3 regions of the Kitasatospora sp. NPDC096140 genome follow, and region 3 is predicted to be linked to each of the others. Evidence: predicted binding sites of a transcription regulator. Region 3 holds the regulator's gene; each other region holds the start of a gene.

Region 1 (3,270 bases), on a different contig from region 3:
AGGCCCGGCTGGTCTTCCGGGACCCGCTGGACCAGCAGTCCCGGGACGACACCGACACCGGCTGGGGCGAGCGCTCCGGGGCGGGGGAGAGCGGTGGGCGGGGGCTGGACTGGTACCTGAGCCAGCGCCCGCCGCACCACGGGGGCTGAGGGGCGGACGGGGAAGGTCTGCGCGTCAGCGCAGGGGCGCGACCAGCGCGTCGCGGATCTCGGTCAGTAGTTGGACCTCCTTGGCTTCGGCCTCCGCCGCGACCTCCCCGGGGGTCTTGCGGCGGGCCGCCATCCGGTTCATGGGCACGATCAGGACGAAGTAGACGACGGCCGCGGTGATCAGGAACTGCAGGGCGGCGCTGAGCACCGATCCCCACAGGATCTGGACCCCGGAGGTGACCTCACCGGTCGGGCTCACCACACAGGGCCCCTTGAGGCAGGAACTGTAGGAGCCCAGGTCCTTCGTTCCGAAGACGCCGATGATCGGGTTGATCACGCCCTTCACGAAGGCGTTGATGATGTTGGTGAAAGCCGCGCCGATGACCACGGCGACGGCGAGTTCGACGACATTTCCGCGCAGCAGGAATTCCTTGAAGCCCTTCATGCCGCCTCGAACGACGAAGTCGTTGCCGGGTTACGGGTGATCTTCCGCAGTCCCGGATTGACAACCCGTCCGGCCCAGCGCGCCCCCGCCGGACGGCGGCAGGCCGGCCCGCGCGGGCCCGAGCGCGAGCGCGGCGGCCACCGCGAGCAGCACCAGCGCGGGCACTCCGGCCCGTCGCCGGACCGCGCTGCGCAGACGGTGCCACCCGCCGCACCCGCGCCGGATCGGCGGGAAGCTGGGCACCTCCTGCCGGGGTGGAACGGCGGGGGCGGGCAGCGGGACGGAGAAGCCCACGGTCGTCATCGACGCACCTCCGGAGGGTCCGGCAGCCGACCCCCGGTGGGCCGGCTGACCACCCACACGATGCGCGCTCGGGCCGGGCCCGGAAAGCCGTTTCCCCAGCCTGTGGACAAACCCGCCCCTGTGGACGACTTCGTGCACCCACACCGGTCGGCCGGGTCCTCCGGAGTTGACGAAAGCGGGCCGAACATATGCGGAAAGGCCCGCCGCCCCCGCGTGGAAGCGGGGTCGACGGGCCTTTCCGAGGACTGCTGTGCGCCGGGATTCCCTCCGGGCGCCCGGGTCAGCTCGCGGCCGGAGCCGGGCTGGAGGGGGCCGAGGAGCCCGTGCCCGACGCGGGGGCCGAGGAGGTCGTCGTCGACGAGGTCGAGGACGACCCGGAACCGACCGAGCTGCTGGAGGAGGAGCGGCTGTCGGTCCGGTAGAAGCCGGACCCCTTGAACACGACACCCACGGCCGAGAAGACCTTGCGAAGCCGTCCCTGGCAGTCGGGGCACGTGGTCAGTGCCTCGTCGGTGAACTTCTGCACCGCCTCCAGGCCGTTGCCGCACTCGGTGCACTGGTACTGGTACGTGGGCACTTGTCTTCCTCCTGGCACTCTCGCCTGATGAGTGCTAACGATGGTCAATGATGCGGCATTCCGCGGGATCAGTCCAGCGACTCCGGTGTGAGATCGGCCCCGCCCCGGCCCGGGATCGGCCGCGAACCACCGCCCCGCTCAGCCCTTGGCCGCGCCCACCAGCTGCGCAGCACCGGCGGACTCCACGGAGCCCGCCGCGGAGCCGGCGACGATCCGGTTCGAAGTCCGCGGCGCCACCAGCAGGTGCCGCAGCGAGAACAGCGCGAGCAGCCCCAGGCCGGCGCCGACCAGCGGCACCAGGAACCCGGTGGACGGCCCGTGCCCGTCGATCAGCCGGCCCGCCACCATCGAGCCGACCGCGAGCCCCAGCCCGATGGCGCCGGTCAGCCAGGTGAAGGCCTCCGTCTTGGCGCCGTCCGCGACCAGCGTCTCGACCAGGGTGTAGCCGCTGATCAGGGTCGGCGCGATGGCCAGGCCGCAGACCAGCCCGGCGACGGTGAGCGCGACCAGGTTCGGCATCGCCCACAGCGTGGAGCAGCCCAGCACCAGCAGCGCGTAGCTGATCAGCATCCGCTTGTGGACGGGCCGCCGCCAGGCGATCACGCCGTAGAGCACGCCGGCCAGCATCGAGCCGCCCGCGAAGATCCCGTACACGGTGCCGCCCGCGTCGTGCTGCCCGACCGAGTCGGCGAAGGCGTTCACCGAGACCTGCATGCCGCCGAACACCGCGCCGACCCCGAGGATGGAGCCGGCGAGCAGCCGCACGCCGGGGGAGGCGATCGCCGAGACGCGCTCGGCGCCGGGCTGCGGCACGATCCGGGCCGGGGCGGTGCGCCGCTGGGCGGCGAAGGCCAGGCCGCCGACGACGGTCAGCGCGGCCTCGGCGACCAGGGCGGTCGCCGGGCTCGCCATGGCGGCGATGCCGGAGGCCAGGATCGGGCCGATCACGAAGGTGAACTCGTCGGTCACCGACTCGAAGGCGAACGCGGTGCTGACCCGGGCCGCCGAGGCGTCGGACGGGCCGTCGGCGGTGAACCGGGCGACCCAGCGGGCCCGGACCATCGCACCGATCTGCGGGACGCTCGCACCGGCCGGGACGGCGGCCAGGAACAGGCTCCAGGCCGGCGCGTGGCCGAGCGCCAGCGCGATCAGTACGCCGACCGAGGCGCCGTGCACCAGGACGGTCGGGACGAGCACCGAGGCCTGGCCGTACCGGTCGGCCAGCCGCCCGGTCTGCGGCCCGACCAGGGCCTGGGCGACGGCGGCGACGGCGGTGACCGTACCGGCGGTGCCGTACGAGCCGTGGGTCTTGGAGACGAGCAGCAGGATGCCCATGCTGAGCATCGCGTACGGCAGTCGCGCGACGAGGGCCGGGGCCAGGAAGGTCCAGGCTCCGGGGGTGCGCAGCAGCTCGCCGTACCCGACGCGGGCGGGGGCCTGGGCTGCGCTGGTGTCCGCGGTGCTGTCCGCGGAGGTATCGACCGTTCGGCGGGCCGTCACGGTCGGTCCTTCCTGCTGCCTGGTAGCGCGGCAGGGCATGGTGTGGCCCCGACGGCGCCGAGAGTCGTCCTCTCGCGCGTCGACCGGGGTAGATACCGGGTCGGCCCGGTGTGGTTGCCGGGGGCCGGACCGCGGCCGCCGAGCGGTCGCGCCAACTCTGCGTCAGGCAGATGCTGGGGGTGGTCTAGCGGTGGTTATACGGCGTGGTCGAACCAGCATACAGTTACGCGCGTAGATCCCGCCAGCCCACCCCGCCCCGAGCACCCCGGAGGGCTCGGAGCGCCCCAAGCACCCCA
Region 2 (3,270 bases), on a different contig from region 3:
ATCCTGCGCACCTACACCGGCGGCGCCGCCGAGGTGACCGCCGAGGGCGCCACCCTGGGCGAGGTCATCGCCGACCTGGAGAAGAACCACGCGGGCATCTCCGCCCGCATCCTGGACGACACCGGCAAGCTGCGCCGTTTCGTCAACGTCTACGTGAACGACGACGACGTGCGCTTCGCCGAGGGCCTGGCGACCGAGATCGAGGACGGCGCCGGCGTCTCGATCATTCCGGCGGTGGCCGGCGGCTGCTGAGCCGTCCCGCGCGCCATTCGGCCGCCCGTACGTACGGAATTCCGCTCTCCGTATGTACGGGCGGCCGGTTGCATTCCGGCGGGAATATTTCCGGGTCGAGTCGGAGTAGAGTGTCGCTCGGTTGGGAACAGGGGTTCCCTCTCGGCCGTTCGCGGCGTTCCGCCGGGCAGGGCCCGGCCGATGGGACCGGGCCGTGAAACATGTCAGGCCGATGTCAGAATTACCGCGGGGATTTGGGTAATTCGTCCGCTATGTCCCGCGTGGAATGCCGAGATTTTTCCGATTCGGCCCGTCGTGTCCCTTGCCGGCGGGGCGGAATTACCGGCGGTTGACCCTGTTGCAGAGGGCTTCGGTCCGGATACATTCAGCGGCGGTCGACGCAATCACCCGCTCACCGGAGCCCGTTGGGCGTTCCGTGCGGACGGTTGCGGCGTGCACGGCTGCGCCCAGGGGGGGTTCCCCGGGTGGGCCGTCAACCAACCCGGGCCCGCGACCTGCGGGCGCGTGAAGGGCCAGCACAGCACTAGGGGAGTTCGGAATGGCTCAGGGCACCGTCAAGTGGTTCAACGCGGAGAAGGGCTACGGCTTTATCGCGGTCGACGGTGGTGCGGACGTCTTCGTCCACTACAGCGCGATCCAGATGGACGGCTACCGCACCCTTGAGGAGGGCCAGCGGGTCGAGTTCGAGATTTCCCAGGGACAGAAGGGCCCGCAGGCGGACATGGTTCGCGCGGCGGTCTGACCCCTTCCGACTCCAGGAGCTCGGCGCGGCCCACGGCTGGTGACCGCTCGCTTCTCGACGGGCCCGTACGACACGCGTCGTACGGGCCCGTCGCCGTTCCCGGGCGGCCCCCCGGGGTGGTCCCAGCGGCGGCTCGCGGGTTGGCGATTGGGCTTGCACTCGACCACCCGGAGTGCTAATCATTGGCGTTAGCACTCACAGCGTGAGAGTGACAGCGGACCGGGTCGGTGAGGCCCCCGGGAGCGGTAGGGGAAAAGACCCCCGCACACCAGGGCCGTCCGTCGCGGGCACCCCTTGGTCCGAGCAGTCGACCGTGTCCCGGAGGACCACTTCTGATGGCCAAGATCATCGCCTTTGATGAGGAAGCTCGCCGCGGCCTTGAGCGTGGCATGAACCAGCTCGCCGACGCAGTGAAGGTCACGCTCGGCCCCAAGGGCCGCAACGTCGTGCTGGAGAAGAAGTGGGGCGCCCCCACGATCACCAACGACGGTGTCTCCATCGCCAAGGAGATCGAGCTCGAAGACCCGTACGAGAAGATCGGTGCGGAGCTCGTCAAGGAGGTCGCCAAGAAGACGGACGACGTCGCGGGTGACGGCACCACCACCGCCACCGTGCTCGCCCAGGCCCTGGTTCGCGAGGGTCTGCGCAACGTCGCCGCCGGCGCCAACCCGATGGCCCTGAAGCGCGGCATCGAGAAGGCCGTCGCGGCCGTCTCCGACCAGCTGCTGGCCCAGGCCAAGGACGTGGAGACCAAGGAGCAGATCGCCTCCACCGCCTCCATCTCCGCCGCCGACACCCAGATCGGCGAGCTGATCGCCGAGGCCATGGACAAGGTCGGCAAGGAAGGCGTCATCACCGTCGAGGAGAGCAACACCTTCGGCCTGGAGCTTGAGCTCACCGAGGGCATGCGCTTCGACAAGGGCTACATCTCCGCCTACTTCGCCACCGACCTGGAGCGCATGGAGGCGACGTTCGAGGACCCGTACATCCTCATCGCCAACTCCAAGATCGGCTCGGTCAAGGACCTGCTCCCGCTGCTGGAGAAGGTCATGCAGAGCGGCAAGCCGCTCGTCATCATCGCCGAGGACGTCGAGGGCGAGGCCCTGTCGACCCTGGTCGTGAACAAGATCCGCGGCACCTTCAAGTCCGTCGCCGTCAAGGCCCCGGGCTTCGGCGACCGCCGCAAGGCCATGCTCGGCGACATCGCCATCCTCACCGGTGGCACCGTGATCTCCGAGGAGGTCGGCCTCAAGCTGGAGAACGCCGGCATCGACCTGCTGGGCACCGCCCGCAAGGTGGTCATCACCAAGGACGAGACCACCATCGTCGACGGTGGCGGCGACAGCGAGCAGGTCGCGGGCCGCGTGAACCAGATCCGCGCCGAGATCGAGAACAGCGACTCGGACTACGACCGCGAGAAGCTCCAGGAGCGCCTCGCCAAGCTGGCCGGCGGCGTGGCCGTCATCAAGGCCGGCGCGGCCACCGAGGTGGAGCTCAAGGAGCGCAAGCACCGCATCGAGGACGCCGTCCGCAACGCCAAGGCCGCCGTCGAGGAGGGCATCGTCGCCGGTGGTGGCGTCGCCCTGCTGCAGGCCGGTGTCGCCTTCGACAAGCTGGAGCTGGACGGCGACGAGGCCACCGGTGCCAACATCGTCAAGGTCGCGCTGGAGGCCCCGATCAAGCAGATCGCGACCAACGCCGGCCTGGAGGGTGGCGTCGTGGTGGAGAAGGTGCGCAACCTCCCCGCCGGTCACGGCCTGAACGCCGCCACCAACGAGTACGTCGACCTGGTCGCCGCGGGCATCATCGACCCGGCCAAGGTCACCCGCTCCGCGCTGCAGAACGCCGCCTCCATCGCGGCGCTGTTCCTCACCACCGAGGCCGTCATCGCCGACAAGCCGGAGAAGGCCTCCGCGGCCGCCGGCGGCGGCATGCCGGGCGGTGACATGGACTTCTGATCCTGATCGCTTCGATCGGATCGGTTCGTTCCTCGTCCGCGTGGGCGGTTCCCTTCGGGGAGCCGCCCACGCGGCGTTTCCGCGTTCCGGCGCGCCGACGGAGAATGGACGGATGGCAGCTGACGACATCGAGACCGCCCTGCACAACGCGCGGGCACTGATCCTGGCCGACCTCACCGCGCGGGACGTGGCGGACGCCGCCGTCGTCTCGCTGGTGGAGCAGGCGGTGACGCACCGCCGCTGGTGGCTGGAGCAGTGGCCGGACGGCACCGAGTACGTGCTCGGGCTGGTCGCCCAGGACGTCCAGGACGCGCTGCT
Region 3 (3,270 bases):
GCAGAGCCGGTCGATCGTGCCGTGCAGTTGGGGGAACTCCTCCGGGGTCACCTGGTGGGCGCCCATGGCCCGTTCGGTGATCTTGTCGCTGAACCAGAACTGGGCCACGAACAGCCCGCCGGAGATCAGGACGATCAGCGGCCAGGCGCCGCGCAGCAGCGCGATCAGCAGGCCGGTGAAACCGACGTACAGCAGCCCGATCACGAACATCGTCGCGACCATGCGGCCGGTCAGGCCGCGGTCGGGCGCGAAACGGGTGTGCTGGCCCGAGCTCGACATCGCTTGCTCCTCCATTCGCCGTCGCTTCCGATGCTCCCACCCGGACGGCCCCGGGGCACCACCCGCGCGCCGGTGACCCGTGAACGGGCGGGGCCCCGCGGGCCGTACCCGGAACTGCGGGCAGGATCACGCCGGTCAAGCCGTTCCTGCCGTAGGACCCGGGCCTTACACTGGCAGGTACGGTTTTGGCACTCGTGTGTTCAGAGTGCCAAAACCGGGGCCTCCCGGAGCGGCCCGCTGCAGCACACAGGGACACACAGGGACACAGACGGACAACGTGCGAAGACGGAGGTGCGTGCCCCATGGCCGGTGAGGTCCGCCAGCTGGACGAACGCAAGCTCGCCGTGCTCCGCGCGATCGTGCAGGACTACGTGGGCACCGAGGAGCCGGTCGGCTCCAAGGCCCTGGTGGAGCGGCACAACCTCGGGGTCTCGCCGGCGACCGTCCGCAACGACATGGCGGCGCTGGAGGAGGAGGGCTACATCCACCAGCCGCACACCAGCGCCGGCCGCATCCCGACCGACAAGGGGTACCGCCTCTTCGTCGACAAGCTCGCCGAGATCAAGCCGATGAGCGCCCCCGAGCGCCGGGCGATCCGGCACTTCCTGGACGGCGCGGTCGACCTGGACGACGTGGTCGCGCGCACCGTGCGGCTGCTCGCCCAGCTGACCCGGCAGGTCGCGGTGGTGCAGTACCCGTCGCTGACGCGCTCGACCGTCCGGCACATCGAGCTGGTGGCGCTGGCCCCGGCCAAGGTGATGCTGGTGCTGATCACCAACACCGGCCGGGTCGAGCAGCGGATGGTCGACTGCCCGGGCACGGTCGGCGAGACCGTCCTGGCGGACCTGCGGACGGCGCTCAACACCGGAGCCGCCGGCCGCCGCCTCCCGGAGGTCCCGGGCGTGCTGGAGGAACTCCCGGCGATGTTCGAGCCGGCCGACCGGCCGACCGTCAGCACGGTCCTGGCGACCCTGTTCGAGACGCTCGCGGAACAGAACGAGGAGCGGATCATGCTGGCCGGCACGGCCAACCTGACCCGCTTCGGCCACGACTTCCCCCTCACCATCCAGCCGGTGCTGGAGGCCCTGGAGGAGCAGGTCATCCTGCTCCGCCTCCTGGGTGAGACCAATGACGCCGCGATGACGGTCCGGATCGGGCGGGAGAACGCCTACGAAGGGCTGAATTCCACCTCGGTCGTGTCCGTCGGTTACGGTTCGGGCGACGAGAGCGTGGCCAAACTGGGTGTGATCGGTCCGACCCGGATGGACTACCCAGGCACAATGGGGGCGGTGCGGGCGGTAGCGCGGTACGTGGGTCAGATCCTGGCCGAGTCGTAGCAAACGTCGCCGTTGGACGACCAACGGCGTCCAGTCGCAGCACTACTACAGGCGGAACAAGCGGAGCATTTGGTGGCCACGGACTACTACGCGGTACTCGGCGTCCGACGGGATGCGGGGCAGGACGAGATCAAGAAGGCGTTCCGGCGCCTGGCACGCGAACTGCACCCGGACGTCAACCCGGACCCGAAGACGCAGGAGCGGTTCAAGGAGATCAACGCCGCCTACGAGGTGCTCTCCGACCCGCAGAAGCGTCAGGTCTACGACCTCGGCGGCGACCCGCTGTCCCCGGGCGGCGGTGGCGGCGCGGGCGGCTTCGGCGCCGGCGCGGCGGGCTTCGGCTTCTCCGACATCATGGACGCCTTCTTCGGCGCCGCAGCCGGCCAGCGCGGCCCGCGCTCGCGCACCCGCCGCGGCCAGGACGCCATGATCCGGCTGGAGATCACCCTGGAGGAGGCCGCCTTCGGCACCACCAAGGAACTCCAGGTCGACACCGCCGTCACCTGCACCACCTGCAGCGGCGAGGGCGCGGCCCCCGGCACCACCGCGCAGACCTGTGACATGTGTCGCGGCAAGGGCGAGGTCTCCCAGGTCACCCGGTCCTTCCTGGGCCAGGTCATGACCTCCCGCCCCTGCCCGCAGTGCCAGGGCTTCGGCACCGTCGTGCCGACCCCGTGCCCGGAGTGCGCCGGCGACGGCCGGGTCCGCGCCCGCCGCACGCTGACCGTCAAGATCCCGGCCGGTGTCGACAACGGCACCCGGATCCAGCTGGCCGGCGAGGGCGAGGTCGGCCCCGGCGGCGGCCCGGCCGGCGACCTCTACGTCGAGATCGCCGAGACCACCCACGCCATCTTCCAGCGGCGCGGGGACGACCTGCACTGCACCGTCACCATCCCGATGACGGCGGCCTCACTCGGCACCCAGGTGCCGCTGCAGACCCTGGACGGCCTGGAGGAGGTCGACATCCGGCCCGGCACCCAGTCCGGCCAGTCGATCCCGCTGCACGGCCGCGGCATCACCCACCTGCGTGGGGGCGGCCGGGGCGACCTGATAGTGCACGTCGAGGTGAAGACGCCCACCAAGCTCGACGCCGAGCAGGAGGAGCTGCTGCGCCGCCTCGCGGTGCTGCGCGGCGAGGAGCGGCCGTCCGGCCAGTTCGCGCCGGGCCAGCAGGGCCTGTTCTCCCGCCTGAAGGACGCCTTCAACGGCCGGTAGCCGTCCGCGGAGGGGTGCCGGGGACCACCCGGCACCCCTTTCGCGTGCCCGATCCACCCCCTCCCGGAGGTTCCCCGCATGACCGCGCCCGTCTTCGTCGTCGAGACCGAGCGGATCGCCACCGCCGCGCCCGGCACCCTGGTGCGCCTGGACGGCCCGGAGGGCCGGCACGCGGCCGCCGTGAAGCGGCTGACGGCCGGCGAGGCGGTGACCCTCGCCGACGGGCTGGGACTCGGCGTGGACGGGACGGTCGCCGAGGTGCTCGGCAAGGACGCGATCGACGTGGCCGTCACCGCGGTGCGCCGCGAGCCGGAGCCCGCGCCGCGGATCGTCGTCGTCCAGGCGCTGCCCAAGGGCGACCGCGGCGAGCTGGCCGTCGAGACCATGACCGAGGTCGGCGTGGACGCGGTGATCCCGTGGGCGGCCTCGCGCTGCATCA

What was found. The regulator HrcA, encoded in region 3, represses chaperone genes, less so after heat shock. The targets are predictions, from matches to a motif close to TTNGCACTCNGNNNNNCNGAGTGCNAA.
Region 1: ABT048_RS36735 (FmdB family zinc ribbon protein) is a predicted target of HrcA. The motif match lies at 1,486-1,512, and genes of this name have one in related genera.
Region 2: groL (chaperonin GroEL) is a predicted target of HrcA. The motif match lies at 1,147-1,173, and genes of this name have one in related genera.

What each region holds. Positions count from the first base shown of each region.
Region 1 covers NZ_JBEOUW010000056.1:2,821-6,090, forward strand. Annotated here, with positions in the region: gene ABT048_RS36720 (hypothetical protein) at 1-149, shown strand, start outside; gene mscL (large conductance mechanosensitive channel protein MscL) at 175-594, opposite strand; gene ABT048_RS36730 (hypothetical protein) at 625-897, opposite strand; gene ABT048_RS36735 (FmdB family zinc ribbon protein) at 1,178-1,474, opposite strand; gene ABT048_RS36740 (MFS transporter) at 1,613-2,974, opposite strand.
Region 2 covers NZ_JBEOUW010000041.1:71,462-74,731, reverse strand. Annotated here, with positions in the region: gene ABT048_RS32595 (ubiquitin-like small modifier protein 1) at 1-252, shown strand, start outside; gene ABT048_RS32590 (cold-shock protein) at 791-994, shown strand; gene groL (chaperonin GroEL) at 1,330-2,952, shown strand; gene ABT048_RS32580 (DUF8819 family protein) at 3,065-3,270, shown strand, end outside.
Region 3 covers NZ_JBEOUW010000027.1:20,051-23,320, forward strand. Annotated here, with positions in the region: gene htpX (zinc metalloprotease HtpX) at 1-279, opposite strand, end outside; gene hrcA (heat-inducible transcriptional repressor HrcA) at 582-1,616, shown strand; gene dnaJ (molecular chaperone DnaJ) at 1,689-2,831, shown strand; gene ABT048_RS25965 (16S rRNA (uracil(1498)-N(3))-methyltransferase) at 2,910-3,270, shown strand, end outside.